4 regions of the Sphingomonas sp. P2_B6 genome follow, and region 4 is predicted to be linked to each of the others. Evidence: predicted binding sites of a transcription regulator. Region 4 holds the regulator's gene; each other region holds the start of a gene.
What was found. The regulator LexA, encoded in region 4, represses DNA repair genes until DNA is damaged. The targets are predictions, from matches to a motif close to GTTCCNCNCTTGTTCT.

Region 1 (3,638 bases), on a different contig from region 4:
TCGCGACCGGCCGACCCTGCCCAAGCCCTTCACCATGGACGCGGTGTCCAAGGCACTGGACGCTCTCGGATAAACCTCGCCGGGGCGCGATTTCTCGCTCCGTTCGTGTCGAGCGACGTCGGGACACATTGGCTGGCGATGGGGCCGGTTTCTCGACGTCGCTCGAAACGAACGGGTTTGATACCGCCCGGGGATACGACTTCAGGCGATTCGTTCCGGCACTGCCGCGGCATCCTCGACCAGCGACTGGGCGGGGGCCACTGCCTCCCAGGGAAAGACGAACCAGTCCTTGTTCACCGTCCGGTCGATCGTCCGCGCGCGATAGTCGACCTTTTGCGCCGAGCTGACATTGTCGATCAGCGTGGCGAAGCGGATGGTGCCGGGCGCGGCGCCCGCCGCGCTCAGCACGTCGCGCAGATGGCCGATCGTGCGGCCCGAATCATTGATGTCGTCGAGGAACAGCAGCCGCTCGCCGGTCTGGGTGCGGCGCGCCAGTTTCGCCAGCGGTTCGTCGGCGAAATCCTTCACCTGGCTCGAATAATCGACCGAGAGCATCGGCATGCCGGTCGCGTGGCTGAGATACACCGCCGGGGCGAGGCCGCCGCGGCCGATGCCGATGATGAAATCGGGCTTCCAGTCGTCATCGGCCAGCAGGGCGGCAAGCGCGTGGACCGCGGCGACGAACTCGTCGTGCGGGATGTCGGTAAAGACGGTCATCGGCTTGCCTCCAGATAGGCGTCGAGGCTGGCGAGATGCGCCGCCACCGCATCGTCGGGCAGGAAGGAGCCGAGGAAGGAGTTGCGCGCGAGCATCGCGAGATCCTCCCGGTCGAGCCCGCGCGCCGCCGCCGCCGCGCGGTAATTGTCGGCGATATAGCCGCCGAAATAGGCCGGATCGTCGGAATTGATCGTGGCGCGCAAGCCCGCCCTGAGCATCCGGTCGATCGGGTGGTTGGCCATGTCGTCGACCACGCAGAGCTTCAGGTTGGACAGCGGGCAGACCGTCAGGGTCATGCCGGTGCGCGCGAGCCGGGCGGTGAGCACCGGATCCTCCAGGCTGCGATTGCCATGGTCGAGCCGGTCGACATCGAGCAGGTCGAGCGCCTGATAGACATAATCGGGCGGGCCTTCCTCGCCGGCATGGGCGACGAGCCGCAGCCCCCTGGCACGCGCGGCGGCGAACACCCGGGCGAATTTCTCCGGCGGATGGCCGAGCTCGGACGAATCGAGCCCGACCGCGTCGATCCGGTCGAGCCAGGGCTCGGCCGCTTCCAGCGTGGCGAACGCCGCGTCCTCGTCGAGATGGCGCAGGAAACTCAGGATCAGCTTCGTGGTCATGCCATGCCGGGCCTTTGCCGCGTCCATGCCCGCCAGCAGGCCCTCGATCACCGTGCCGAAGGCGATGCCGCGATCGGTATGAGTCTGGGGGTCGAACATGATTTCGGCATGGACGACGCCGTCCGCCGCGGCGCGATCGAAATAAGCCGTGGCGAGGTCGCGGAAATCCTCCTGCGTCTGCAGCACCGCCGCGCCGGCATAATAGATGTCGAGGAAATCCTGCAGCCGGGAGAAACTGTACGCGGCGCGGACCTCCTCGACGCTGGCATAGGGGATGGCGATGCCGTTGCGCGTCGCGAGGGCGAACATCAGCTCGGGCTCGAGGCTGCCCTCGATATGGAGGTGGAGCTCCGCCTTGGGCAGGCCGGCGATGAAATCCTGGGTCATGATGCTTCATCGCGCGGCGCGGGCAGGGCGGCAAGCCCGTCAGCGTCGGGTAGGCGGATCAGCATGTCGAGGAAAAACACCGTTCCACTCTTGTTCTTGTAGAACAAACTGTGTACGAAGCTTCCAGCACGCATTGAATGCGTGGCACGATCAGTCTAGCGACGGAGGCTCCAATGGCGGCATCTTTGAAGGTCATCGACAACAAAATGGCAGTCTCCAACGACAAGGCGAGCTCCGAGCGCGCCAAGGCACTCGACGCGGCGCTCGCTCAGATCGACCGCGCGTTCGGCAAGGGCTCGGCCATGCGGCTGGGTTCCAAGGAAACCATGCAGGTCGAGGCGATCTCGACCGGTTCGCTTGGGCTCGACATCGCGCTCGGCGTGGGCGGCCTGCCGCGCGGCCGCGTGATCGAGATCTACGGGCCGGAAAGCTCGGGCAAGACCACGCTCGCGCTCCACGTCATCGCCGAGGCGCAGCGGAACGGCGGCACGGCGGCGTTCGTCGATGCCGAGCATGCGCTCGACCCGGTCTATGCCAAGAAGCTGGGGGTCAATATCGACGAGCTGATCGTGTCGCAGCCCGACACCGGCGAGCAGGCGCTCGAGATCGTCGACACCCTGGTGCGGTCCAATGCGATCGACGTGCTGGTGGTCGATTCGGTCGCGGCCCTGGTGCCCCGCGCTGAAATCGAGGGCGAGATGGGCGACAGCCATGTCGGCCTTCAGGCCCGGCTGATGTCGCAGTCGCTGCGCAAGCTGACCGGCTCGATCAGCCGTTCGCGCTGCATGGTGATCTTCATCAACCAGCTGCGCATGAAGATCGGCGTGATGTACGGCAACCCGGAGACCACGACGGGCGGCAACGCGCTGAAATTCTACGCCTCGGTTCGCCTCGACATCCGCCGCACCGGCCAGATCAAGGACCGCGAAGAAATCATCGGCAACACCACCCGGGTGAAGGTCGTCAAGAACAAGGTCGCGCCGCCGTTCAAGCAGGTCGAATTCGACATCATGTACGGCCAGGGCATCTCCAAGATCGGCGAAATCCTCGATCTCGGCGTGAAGGCCGGGCTGGTCGAGAAATCGGGCGCCTGGTTCAGCTACGACAGCGTCCGCATCGGCCAGGGCCGGGAGAATTCGAAGACCTTCCTCAAGGAAAACCCCGAAATGTCCGATCGCCTGGAAAAGGCGATCCGGGCCCGGACCGACAAGGTCGCCGAAGAGATGATGGCCGGCCCCGAGCCCGAGGACGATGACGGCGATCTCTGAGACCTGACTTCACGCGGCGTTTCCCCGTCGCAAAACCCGGAAAGGCCCGCCCGCGTCGGCGGGCCTTTCATATTGTGGGGCACAGGGGTTTGGCCGGGGATTTCGGGTTGGGATTGCGGGCTGCGATTTCCCTTCGCCATGCTGGTTCGCCCGGCGGATGCGGGATAGAGCGGCCCCGACCGGGCCTTGATCGCGCGGCGTGGAGACGGAAAAGCATGACGAGCGCGAACGACTGGTCGGGTACCGTCGGCGATGTCTGGGCGGAGGAATGGCAGCGGACCGACCGCTGCCTCGCCGGGCTGGCGGTGCATCTCAATGCAGCGATCCTCGACATGGCGGCGCCGGGCAGCAAGACGATCGTCGATATTGGCTGCGGCGCCGGCGCCACCAGCCTGGCCGCAGCCGGGGCACTGCCGGCGCGGCAGGTGGTCGGGATCGACATCTCGCCCTCGCTGATCGCAATCGCCACGGAACGGGCGCGGAGCCTGGACAATCTCTCCTTCCGGTGCGGCCCGGCGGAGGATCATCTCGCCGGTCTCGCACCCGTAGATCTCATCGTCTCGCGCCACGGCGTGATGTTCTTCCCCGATCCCGTTACGGCCTTTGCGACCTTGCGCGAGGGGACGGAGCCCGGCGCCGGCCTGAT
Region 2 (3,638 bases), on a different contig from region 4:
AAATGGGTGACCGAGGAGATGTCGCGCATGCCGATCTTGACCGCCAGCGCCTCGGGCTTGAGGCGGGCGCCGTGGCAGACCTCGCACGCAGCGCTGCTCTGGTACTTCGACAGCTCCTCGCGCATCCAGGCGCTTTCGGTCTGGAGCATGCGGCGGTTGAGGTTGCCGATGACGCCCTCGAAGGGCTTGCGCACGTCGTACGACTTCTTGCCGTCGATAAAGGTCAGCGTGACGGGCTTGCCGGCGGTGCCGTGCAGGATGATCAGCTTCACTTCGCCGGGCAGATCCTCCCAGGGCGTGTCGAGGCTGAAGCCGAATTCGCGCGCCAGGCTGCCCAGCACCTGCATGTAATAGGGCGAAGGCGGGTTGGATTTCGCCCAGGGGACGATCGCGCCCTTCTTGATGGAGAGCGCATGGTTGGGAACGACGAGTTCCTCGTCGAACAGCAGCTTCTCGCCGAGGCCGTCGCATGCGGGGCATGCGCCTTGCGGGGCGTTGAAGGAGAAGAGGCGTGGCTCGATCTCGGCGATGGTGAAGCCGGAGACCGGGCAGGCGAATTTTTCGGAGAACACGATGCGGTTGGCGGGGATGCCGGTGTTCTTCATCTTGCCTTCGGGGACGAAGGTCTGGGGGGCTTCCTTGACCTTACTCCCCTCCCGCTTGCGGGAGGGGTCGGGGGAGGGCGTGTCACCAAGGGCGGCGCTGCTTGCGGACAGGCCCTCCCCTAGCCCCTCCCGCGAGCGGGAGGGGGATATTTCGGCCACCGTCGTATCGACCAGATCCACATAGGCCAGCCCCTCGGCCAGCTTCAGCGCGGTCTCGAAGCTGTCGGCGAGGCGCGTGGACATGTCGGGGCCGACGACGAGGCGGTCGACCACCACCTCGATGTCGTGCTTGAATTTCTTGTCGAGCGCGGGGGCTTCGTCGATCTCGTACAGTTCGCCGTCGATGCGGACGCGGGTGAAGCCCGCTTTCTGCCACTCGAGCATTTCCTTGCGATATTCGCCCTTGCGGCCGCGCACGACGGGGGCGAGCAGGTACAGGCGCGTGCCCTCGGGCAGATCCATGACCCGGTCGACCATCTGGCTGACGGTCTGCGCTGCGATCGGCAGGCCGGTCTCGGGCGAATAGGGAATGCCGACGCGCGCCCAGAGCAGGCGCATGTAATCATAGACCTCGGTGACGGTCGCGACGGTCGAACGCGGGTTGCGGCTGGTGGTCTTCTGCTCGATCGAGATGGCGGGCGACAGGCCCTCGATATGGTCGACATCGGGCTTCTGCATCAGCTCGAGGAACTGGCGGGCATAGGCCGAGAGCGACTCGACATAGCGCCGCTGCCCCTCGGCATAGATGGTGTCGAAGGCCAGGCTCGACTTGCCCGAGCCGGACAGGCCGGTGATCACCGTGAGCGTGTCGCGCGGGATGTCGATCGAGACATCCTTGAGGTTGTGCTCGCGCGCGCCGCGCACGGAGATATGGGTCAGCATAGACCGTTATGTTCCATATTTGTTCGGATTCGGCAAGAGCCGCTACCGGGCAATATAGGAACGCGCGGCGCGGTTTCGAGCCGCGACCGTGTTGCTTTCGATCAAGGGCTCGCGCTGGCCTCGACATAGCGGGTGTCGGTCGGCCCGATGCCGGTGATGTAGAGCGTCACCGGATCGGCGCCCGTCCGGGCGAAATGGGCGACGTCGCCGGGTTCGGCATAGAAGCTGCCGGGCGGGAGGGGCTTGAACGCGGCGTCCGGTGCCTTGTCGCCATAGCCGAAATACCAGGTGCCGGCGACGACGGTGGCGGTGCGATCGTCGCGGTGGCGGTGGGCGGCGATGCGGGTGTTGGCGGGGACGGTCAGCGCGATGGTGTAGAGGCCGGCCTTGGTCGGGTCGCCGGAGAGAATGCGGGTGCGGATGCCCGCCACGCCCGAGGTGCCGGCGCCGGCGCCTAGCATGGGCAGCGCGGCAATGTCGGCGGGGGCGAGGCGGAGGTGACCGCCCTCCCCCGACTGCCCCGCCCCTGTTTGGGCGGCGCTGGTGGCGGCGAGCGGCAGGAGTGCCGTCGCCAACCAGAGCCGCGCCTTCACTTGCCCGCGTCCAGGAAGCCGCGAACCAGCGTCACGGTCGCGTCGGGATTCTCTTCCATGATCCAGTGGCCGGAACCGGGGACCACGCCTTCGGTGACATTCTCGGCGCCGGCGCGCATCACCACCGCCATGGTCAGGCCGAAGCTCTTCTCGCCGCCGAGCGCGAGGACCGGCATCTTGAGCTTGCCGTTCGCGGCGAGCCAGGCGCGGTTGTCGATCGCGTCCTGATCGAAGGCGGCGAATTGCGCGAAGCCGGAGTGCATCGCGCCGGGCATGGCGTAGAGTTTTGCATAATGCTCGCGCGAGCCTTCGGTGAAATGCGCGGGCACCGCGGAGAATTCGTTCCAGAAGCGATCGAGATAGATGCGCTCGCGCCCCGCCACCAGCCGCTCCATGTCGGGCCCGCCGAAACGGAAATGCCAGAGCAGCGGGTTCTTGAGGATCTCCTCCCATGGGCCGACGCCGGGCACCGGCGCATCGATCAGCACGAAGCGGCCGACCCGGTCGGGGTGGAGCGCGGCAAAGGCGAAGCCGACCATGTTGCCGATGTCATGCGTGACCAGATCGGCCCTGGCGATCTTCAGCCGGTCGAGCACGCCGAGCACATCGCCCGCCTGATTCTTCTTGTCGAACCCGCCGGACGGCTTGGAGGACAGGCCGAGGCCGCGCAGATCGGGCACGATCACGGTGTGGTCGCGCATCAGGTCGGCCGCCATCGGCGCCCACATGTCGCCGGTCTCGCCATAGCCGTGCAGCAGCACGACCGCGGGGCCCTTGCCGCCGACCCGGACATGGATGGTCGCACCGTTGGTGGCGATCTCCTCGGTATGGAAGGCGGCCGGATAAGGCGGCACTTGCGCTGCGGCGGGCGCCGCCATGATCAGTGCGGCGCCGGCGAGCATCAGCGAACGAAGCATCGGATTTCCCCTGTTTGGGCGCCATCGGGGCCGCCCGTCTTGCCGAGGAAAATGATCGCTATCGGTTGTTCGGACTAGTAGCATAAAGCTGAAACTTGTGTCCGGGATAGCCGAACGATGATGAAGATGGACGGGCTCAGCGCCTTTGCCGCGATCACCGAGGCCGGATCGATCAGCGCGGCGGCGCGGCGGCTGGGATTCGCCAAGTCGGTGGTGAGCGAAAGGCTGGCCGAGCTGGAGCGCACTTTGGGCACGCGGTTGATCCAGCGCACCACGCGCAAGCTGACCCTGACCGAGGACGGCCACAGCTTCCTGCCGCGCGCGCAGCATATCCTGTACCAGGCGCGCGAGGCGGCGGCCGAGCTGGCGCAGCGGCGCGGGACTTTGGCCGGGCCGCTCCGGGTATCGGGGCCGGTCGGGTTCGGCATCCTGCATCTCGGGCCCGCGCTGAACCAGTTCCTGCGCGACCATCCCGATATCGACCTGACGCTGGAGCTGGACGACGGCTTTGTCGACGCGGCGGCGAGCGGATTCGACGCGGTGATCCGCCACGGCCCGGTCGGCGACACGCGGCTGGTGGCGAAACGGCTGGCGGTGACCCGGCGGGTGCTGGTCGCCACGCCCCGCTATCTGGCGGAGAA
Region 3 (3,638 bases), on a different contig from region 4:
CGGACCGTTCCGCCGGCGTGCCGCAATTCCCCAATGTCGTGAAGCGTCCGCTGCGCGCAAAGGCCGGCCATAATGTCAGCCAGATGCACTATGCCCGGCGCGGCATCATCACGCCCGAGATGGAATATGTCGCGATCCGCGAGAATATGGGCCGCGCCGCCGCCAAGGAGAAGCTGATCCGCGACGGCCAGGATTGGGGTGCCTCGATCCCCGATCACGTCACGCCCGAATTCGTCCGGGACGAGGTTGCCCGCGGTCGCGCGATCATCCCCAACAACATCAACCACCCCGAATCCGAGCCGATGGCGATCGGCCGCAACTTCCTCGTCAAGATCAACGCCAATATCGGCAACAGCGCCGTCGCCTCGAACGTCGCGGCGGAAGTCGACAAGATGGTCTGGTCGATCCGCTGGGGCGCGGACACGGTGATGGACCTGTCGACCGGCCGCAACATCCACGACACGCGCGAATGGATCCTGCGCAACTCCCCCGTGCCGATCGGCACCGTGCCGATCTACCAGGCGCTGGAAAAGGTCGGCGGCGTGGCCGAGGACCTGACCTGGGACATCTTCCGCGACACGCTGATCGAGCAGGCCGAACAGGGCGTGGATTATTTCACCATCCATGCCGGCGTGCGCCTGGCGTACGTCCCGATGACCGCGAAGCGCGTCACCGGCATCGTCAGCCGCGGCGGCTCGATCATGGCGAAATGGTGCCTCGCGCACCACAAGGAGAGCTTCCTCTACGAGCGCTTCGACGAAATCACCGAGATCATGAAGGCGTACGACATCGCCTATTCGCTCGGCGACGGCCTGCGCCCCGGCAGCATTGCCGATGCCAATGACGAAGCGCAGTTCAGCGAGCTCTATACCCTGGGCGAACTCACTCACCGCGCCTGGAAGAGCGACGTCCAGGTCATGATCGAAGGCCCCGGCCATGTGCCGATGCACAAGATCAAGGAAAATATGGACAAGCAGCTCGAGGTCTGCGGGGAGGCGCCCTTCTACACGCTCGGGCCGCTCACCACCGACATCGCGCCCGGCTATGATCATATCACCAGCGGCATCGGCGCCGCGATGATCGGCTGGTACGGCACGGCGATGCTTTGCTACGTCACCCCCAAGGAGCATCTCGGGCTCCCCGACCGCGACGATGTGAAGGTGGGTGTCGTCACCTACAAGCTCGCCGCCCACGCCGCCGATCTCGCCAAGGGCCACCCGGCCGCAAAGCTCCGCGACGACGCGCTGTCACGCGCCCGCTTCGAATTCCGCTGGCGCGACCAGTTCAACCTGTCGCTCGATCCCGACACGGCGGAGCAGTACCACGACCAGACCCTCCCGGCTGAAGGCGCCAAGACCGCGCATTTCTGCTCGATGTGTGGCCCTAAATTCTGCTCGATGAAGATCACGCAAGAGGTGCGCGACTTCGCGGCGAAGCAGAACAGCGGCGTGGACAGCTTCCTTGCCGCCGCACCGGCGCAGGACGGGGACGCGGCACGGGCGCGCTTCGCGAATGCCGATGCGGAAAGGGGCATGGACGAAATGAGCGAGAAGTTCCGCGAGAAGGGCGGGGAGATCTACCTGCCGGCGGCGGAGTAAGGTTTACGCGCGCGTGAGGCGCCCCTCTCATTCCTCCCTCTGCGAAGCAGGGGGAGGGGGACCATTCGCCCTTTGCGAATGGTGGAGGGGGCGTTGCCACAAGCAAGACGGCGGAAAAGGCCATTGGTCATGACCGAGAATCTCCATGAAATTCTTCGGCCGTAAAAAGCCCCCCTCCGCGCTGGACCGCCTGTGCGGCGCAGGCTGGAAATGCACCTCCTGCGACCTGACCCACAAGGGCATGTTCCACCTCGCATCCTTCGCCCCGGATTTCTGGGAGGGGCCGGAAGAATATGAGTCCAACGGCGCCATCCGCTTCGACGGCGATTTCCTCTCGGAGGATTTCTGCGTCGTCGGCGGCGAACATTTCTTCATACGCTGCGTGTTCGACATCCCGGTCCACGGCCTCGCCGATAAATTCGGCTTCGGCGTGTGGTCCACGCTCTCCCGCGCCAATTTCGACATCTATCTCTATGGCTTCGACGAGGGCGCCTATGCGAACCTGGGGCCATGGACCGGCTGGTTCTCCAACCGTCTCGCGCCATTCGGGGACACGCTGAACCAGCCCTGCTGGGTCCATCCCCAACTGGCCCGCCAGCGGCCCGTCATCACCTTGGGGAACGAAGATCACGATCTTGCGCGCGCGCAGGCGGAGGGCATAACGCCGGAGCGGGTGCTGGAGTTATATGCGGCTTACGGTCACGTCGTGGGCTAAGTCTCCGTCGCTTCTGCTACAACGTGCACTGTCACCGATATTCCGATATTCCGAATGCCGATGCCGAAAAGGGCATGGACGAAATGAGCGAGAAGTTCCGGCAGACGGGTGGGAGATCTACCTGCCAGCGGCGGAGTAGCTGCGTTTGCCATGTCAAATAAATTGCTATAGTTCTGCAAATGTTCTTTGCGACGGGGCGATGGCATGGTTGGTACGACGCAGCAGTTTGGCAGTGCTCATACCGAGAGGAAGCTACAGACAGTTCAGAAGTACCTCGGCGCCTTCACGACGGCCTTAAAAAGGCAGTCTTTCGAACTGCTATACGTCGATGCGTGTGCCGGCTCGGGCTCCTCGACGGCTAAGCGCCCATCGACGGGCCAAGGTCACTTGGTCGACGCTGATGACATAACGATTGGATCAGCTGTCCGAGCCTTGGAAGTTAGACCGCCGTTTGATCGTTACGTTCTGAATGACACAAAGCGCTCAAACGTGCGCTCCCTAACCGCTGTCGTCGCAGAACGATTTCCGGAACTCTTTGAGCGCGTCACGTTTCTTCAGTTGGATGCCAATGAGGCGTTAATTTCACTCTGCCGAGATACGGATTGGCGTAAGAGCCGAGCGGTTGTTTTTCTCGACCCGTTCGGGCTTCAGATGAATTTTTCCATGGTTCGAGAACTCGGGCAGACGCGGGCCGTCGATCTTTGGTATCTGGTCCCTGTCCTAGCTATGAGCCGTCAAGTGAAGGGCGATGGCTCGATACTCGAAGCTGGTGGCTCTCGGATTGATGAGATTCTGGGGACCGATCAGTGGCGGAAGGCTGCGGTTGTCGAGGAAGAGTGTGGAATGGACCTCTTCGGAGCCATTGAGCCCACGACTAGAAAAGTCGCTAACGCGGCATGGTTTGAGAAGGTCGCAATGGCGCAACTAGGCACAGTGTTTAAAGGGGGCGTGTTAGATGCGGCGCTGCCTCTTGGCCGTGGGGGACTGCACGAATTTTCGCTCATATTCGCCTGCGCTAATCCCAGCGCAGGCGCGAACACGCTTGCCAAGCGGCTGGCCGCAGCAGTGTTGAAATAAAATGGCTGGCACCTCAGATATCGAGTGGACTGATGTAACGTGGAATCCGGTCGCGGGTTGCAATATCGCGTCTTCGGGATGCACCAATTGTTACGCGATGCGGATGGCAGCCCGACTGCAAGCGATGAGGCATCCCAAATACGAAGGTACAACGCGGAAAAGCGGCGGTAGGACTGTATGGACCGGAAGAATAAATATCGATCCATCTACCCTTAATGAACCGCTGAACTGGAAGCGCGGCAAGCGTA
Region 4 (3,638 bases):
CGCCGGTCGGGGCTGGCGCATCTCCTATCGGTCAGCGGGCTGCACATCACTGCGGTGGTCGGCGCAGTGATGCTATTGGTGTTGCGGTTGCTCGCGCTCAGCCCGTGGCTGGCGCTGCGTTTCCGCCTGCCGCTGATCGCTGCCGGGGCGGGTGCAGTGGCGGCGATCGGTTATACCTGGCTGACCGGCGCCGAGGTGCCGACGGTCCGATCCTGCGTCGCGGCGCTGCTGGTACTGATCGCGATGGCGATGGGGCGCGAGGCGATTACCCTGCGGCTGGTCGCGGCCGGTGCCTTCATCGTGCTGCTGCTCTTCCCCGAGGCGCTGGCCGGGCCGAGCTTCCAGCTCTCCTTCGCGGCGGTCGCGGCGATCGTCGCGCTGCATGAGCATCCGCGAGTGAAGGCATGGTTCGCGCCGCGCGAGCAGGCGTGGTGGCAGAAGCTCGGGCGCACGCTTCTGTCGCTGCTGCTGACCGGCGTGGTGGTCGAGCTGTCGCTGATCCCGATCGCGCTGTTCCACTTCCACAAGGCGGGCATTTACGGCGCGGTCGCCAATATCGTCGCGATCCCGCTGACCACCTTCATCGTCATGCCGCTCGAGGCGCTCGCGTTGTTGTTCGACCTGGCCGGGATCGGCGCGCCCCTGTGGTGGCTGACGGCGCGGTCGCTCGACCTGCTGCTGTGGATCGCGCATGCTACCGCGAGCATCCCCGGATCGGTCGCGGCGCTACCGGCGATGCCGGGTGGGGCTTTCGGGCTGATGGCGTTCGGCGGACTCTGGGTCGCCTTGTGGCGGACGCGCTGGCGGCGGCTCGGCGGCGTGCCGTTCGCGATGGGCGCGGCTTGGGCGCTGACGACGCCGACGCCCGACCTGCTCGTCACCGGCGACGGCCGGCATGTGGCGATCCGCACGGCGCGGGGCGGGCTGGCGCTGCTGCGTGATCGGGTCGGCGACTACACGTCGGACATGCTGGCGGAGAATAGCGGGGTGGACGGCGAGCCCCTGTTCCTCGCCGATCAGCCAGAGGCGCGGTGCAGCCGCGATCTCTGCCTGGTCGAGCAGAAAGCGGGCGGCCGGAGCTGGCGGATCCTCGCGACGCGGAGCGCCTATCTGGTGCCGGCGGGCGAGCTGATCGCGGCATGCGCCACCGCCGATATCGTGGTCAGCGAGCGCTGGCTGCCCGATGGCTGCCGCCCGCGCTGGCTAAAGCTAGACCGCGACATGCTGGCCAAGACCGGTGGTGTCGCGGTGACGCTGCGTACCGGCCATGTCACCACCGTGTTGCAGCCGGGCGACCGCCACCCCTGGCGGGTGGCGGCGCCCGTCCCGGTCAGACGTAGCGGCGGAGCAGGCCGGCGAGCTTACCCTGCACGCGCACCTGATGTGGAGAATAACGCTGCGGATCGTATGCGCGGTTCGCCGGATCGAGGCGGATCATCGCGCCTTCCTTCCGGAAATATTTGAGCGTCGCTTCGCTGTCGTCGATCAGTGCCACGACGATCTCCCCGTCGCGGGCGGTGTCGGCGCGGCGGATGAGCGCATAATCGCCGTCGAGGATGCCGGCATCGACCATCGAGTCACCCGAGACCTCAAGCGCATAATGTTCGCCGCCGCCGAGCAGGGCCGCGGGCACCGCGAGCATCGACTGGCCCTCGAACGCCTCGATCGGCACGCCGGCGGCGATCCGGCCGTGCAACGGGATCTCGATCACGTCGTTCGCAGGCTCGGGGAGCTTCTTCACATTGCCGGTCGGTGCCGCAACCGCAGCGCCAGCCTTGCGTGCTGCCTCGGGTCGTTCCGGCATGCGCAGCACCTCGAGTGCGCGGGCGCGGTTGGGCAGGCGGCGGATGAACTTGCGTTCCTCCAGCGCGCTGATCAGGCGGTGCACGCCCGATTTGGACTTGAGGTCGAGCGCCTCCTTCATTTCCTCGAACGAGGGCGAAACGCCGCTCGCCTCGAGCCGGTCGTTGATGAAGCAGATCAGCTCGTGCTGCTTGCGGGTAAGCATCCCAATTCCTCCGTCGGAACAGACTGGGAACGTTTATGCAATGTTCCGGTGCCGTGTCAAGCGAATGGAAGGATTTCCACCACTTCGCCCGCGCCGAGCGCCGGCGCATGGGGCGCGCGGACGATCAGGCAGTCGGCGCGGGCGAGAGTCAGCAGCATCGAACTGTCCTGAATGCTGGCGGCGAAGACATGGCCGTCGCGGATCGCGGCGCGCAGATAGTCCTGGCGGTGGTCGTTCGCCGGCAGGTCTTCGCCGAGGATCGCGGTGGCGGTGCGCGGGAACGGATCGGGCGCGCCCGCCATGGTGGCGATCAGCGGGCGGAGGAACAGGAAGGCGGTGACGAAGGCCGAGACCGGGTTGCCCGGCAGGCCGAGCACCACCGCGCCGCCGAGCCGGCCCGCCATCATCGGCTTGCCCGGGCGGAGCGCGATCCGCCAGAAATCGATGCTGCCGCCCGCGGCAGCGAGCGCAGGGCGGACCAGATCGTGATCGCCAACCGAGGCGCCGCCGGTGGTGACGAGGATGTCGGCATCGACCGCGGCAAAGGCGGCCGTGGTCACGTCGAGTCGATCAGGCAGGATACCGAGGTCGATCACCTCGACGGGCAGGTCGGCCAGCAGTGCGGCCAGCATGGCGCCGTTCGACTCGGGCAGCGCGTCTTCCGTCGGCGCGGTGCCGGGTGCGACCAGCTCGTCGCCGGTCGCGACGATCGCGACACGAAGGCGGCGGGTGACGGGGAGAGCCCCGTGCCCGCCGGTCGCCGCCACCGCGATGCGGGCCGGCGTGAGGCGCGCGCCCTGAGGGATGAGCAGGTCGCCGGCGGAGAAGTCGAGGCCCTTGCGGCGGGTGTTCTTGCCCTTGGCGCCGGGCCCTTCGCCGGTGAGCAGGATCAGGTCGCCCTCCTGGCTGGCCTCTTCCTGCACCAGCACGGTGTCAGCGCCGGCGGGCATTGCGGCGCCAGTGAAGATACGCGCCGTCTCCATCGTGCTGATCTCGCCGGCGAAGGGCCGGCCGGCAGCACTCTCGCCGACCAGGGTGAAGGGGCCGGGCAGGTCGGCGAAGCGGATCGCATAGCCGTCCATCGCCGAGAGATCGCTGGCAGGTTGAGTGCGCAGGGCGAGTATGTCGCGGGCGGCCCAGCGCCCCGCGGCCTCACGCAGGAGCGCGGTCTCCGCATCGACAGAGGGAGCTAGCGCGAACAGACGGGCCTGGGCTTCGGCGACGGGGATCATCCCGCCTCCCTATCCGGCGAGGCGCCACGGGTCGAGACGCAGCCGCGTCAGTTACCGCTACCATCTTCGAAACGAGTGTTATAGCAATCGCTTCGGTAGCAAACTGGCCGCGATCAAGTCGGCGGGGTGCTTCGCATGGCCATGGGCCATGTCACGGGGGAAGATGCATGACGCAAGCACCGGCGCCTGACGCCTATAATCGTACTGCCCTGTTCTGGATCTGCGTGCTGGCGCTGTTCACCGCCGCGGTCGCCTTTTCGATGCGCACCGCCGCGTCGGATGCGATCCGCCAGGCCGTGTTCGATCCGATCGACCCGGCCAATTCGGGCCGGATGATCGGCGGGGCGCTCGGCGCGGCGTTCAGCGGCTTCGCCTTTTCGCTGCTGGTGCTGAGCCCA

Region 1: a site for LexA is predicted at 1,806-1,821, ahead of recA (recombinase RecA). Genes of this name have one in related genera too.
Region 2: a site for LexA is predicted at 1,498-1,513, ahead of uvrA (excinuclease ABC subunit UvrA). Genes of this name have one in related genera too.
Region 3: a site for LexA is predicted at 2,484-2,499, ahead of tcmP (three-Cys-motif partner protein TcmP). Genes of this name have one in related genera too.

What each region holds. Positions count from the first base shown of each region.
Region 1 covers NZ_JBFUDK010000002.1:258,570-262,207, forward strand. The annotation lists gene AC1DX5_RS03725 (response regulator) at 1-73, shown strand, start outside; gene AC1DX5_RS03730 (phosphoribosyltransferase) at 202-717, opposite strand; gene AC1DX5_RS03735 (adenosine deaminase) at 714-1,724, opposite strand; gene recA (recombinase RecA) at 1,898-2,992, shown strand; gene AC1DX5_RS03745 (class I SAM-dependent methyltransferase) at 3,208-3,638, shown strand, end outside.
Region 2 covers NZ_JBFUDK010000029.1:18,869-22,506, reverse strand. The annotation lists gene uvrA (excinuclease ABC subunit UvrA) at 1-1,487, opposite strand, end outside; gene AC1DX5_RS23845 (cupin domain-containing protein) at 1,589-2,062, opposite strand; gene AC1DX5_RS23840 (alpha/beta fold hydrolase) at 2,077-2,997, opposite strand; gene AC1DX5_RS23835 (LysR family transcriptional regulator) at 3,115-3,638, shown strand, end outside.
Region 3 covers NZ_JBFUDK010000006.1:200,381-204,018, forward strand. The annotation lists gene thiC (phosphomethylpyrimidine synthase ThiC) at 1-1,598, shown strand, start outside; gene AC1DX5_RS11190 (DUF2199 domain-containing protein) at 1,744-2,313, shown strand; gene tcmP (three-Cys-motif partner protein TcmP) at 2,518-3,390, shown strand; gene AC1DX5_RS11200 (DUF5131 family protein) at 3,392-3,638, shown strand, end outside.
Region 4 covers NZ_JBFUDK010000014.1:21,198-24,835, reverse strand. The annotation lists partial or broken gene AC1DX5_RS18085 (ComEC/Rec2 family competence protein) at 1-1,326, shown strand, start outside; gene lexA (transcriptional repressor LexA) at 1,331-2,008, opposite strand; gene AC1DX5_RS18075 (molybdopterin molybdotransferase MoeA) at 2,065-3,240, opposite strand; gene AC1DX5_RS18070 (MFS transporter) at 3,408-3,638, shown strand, end outside.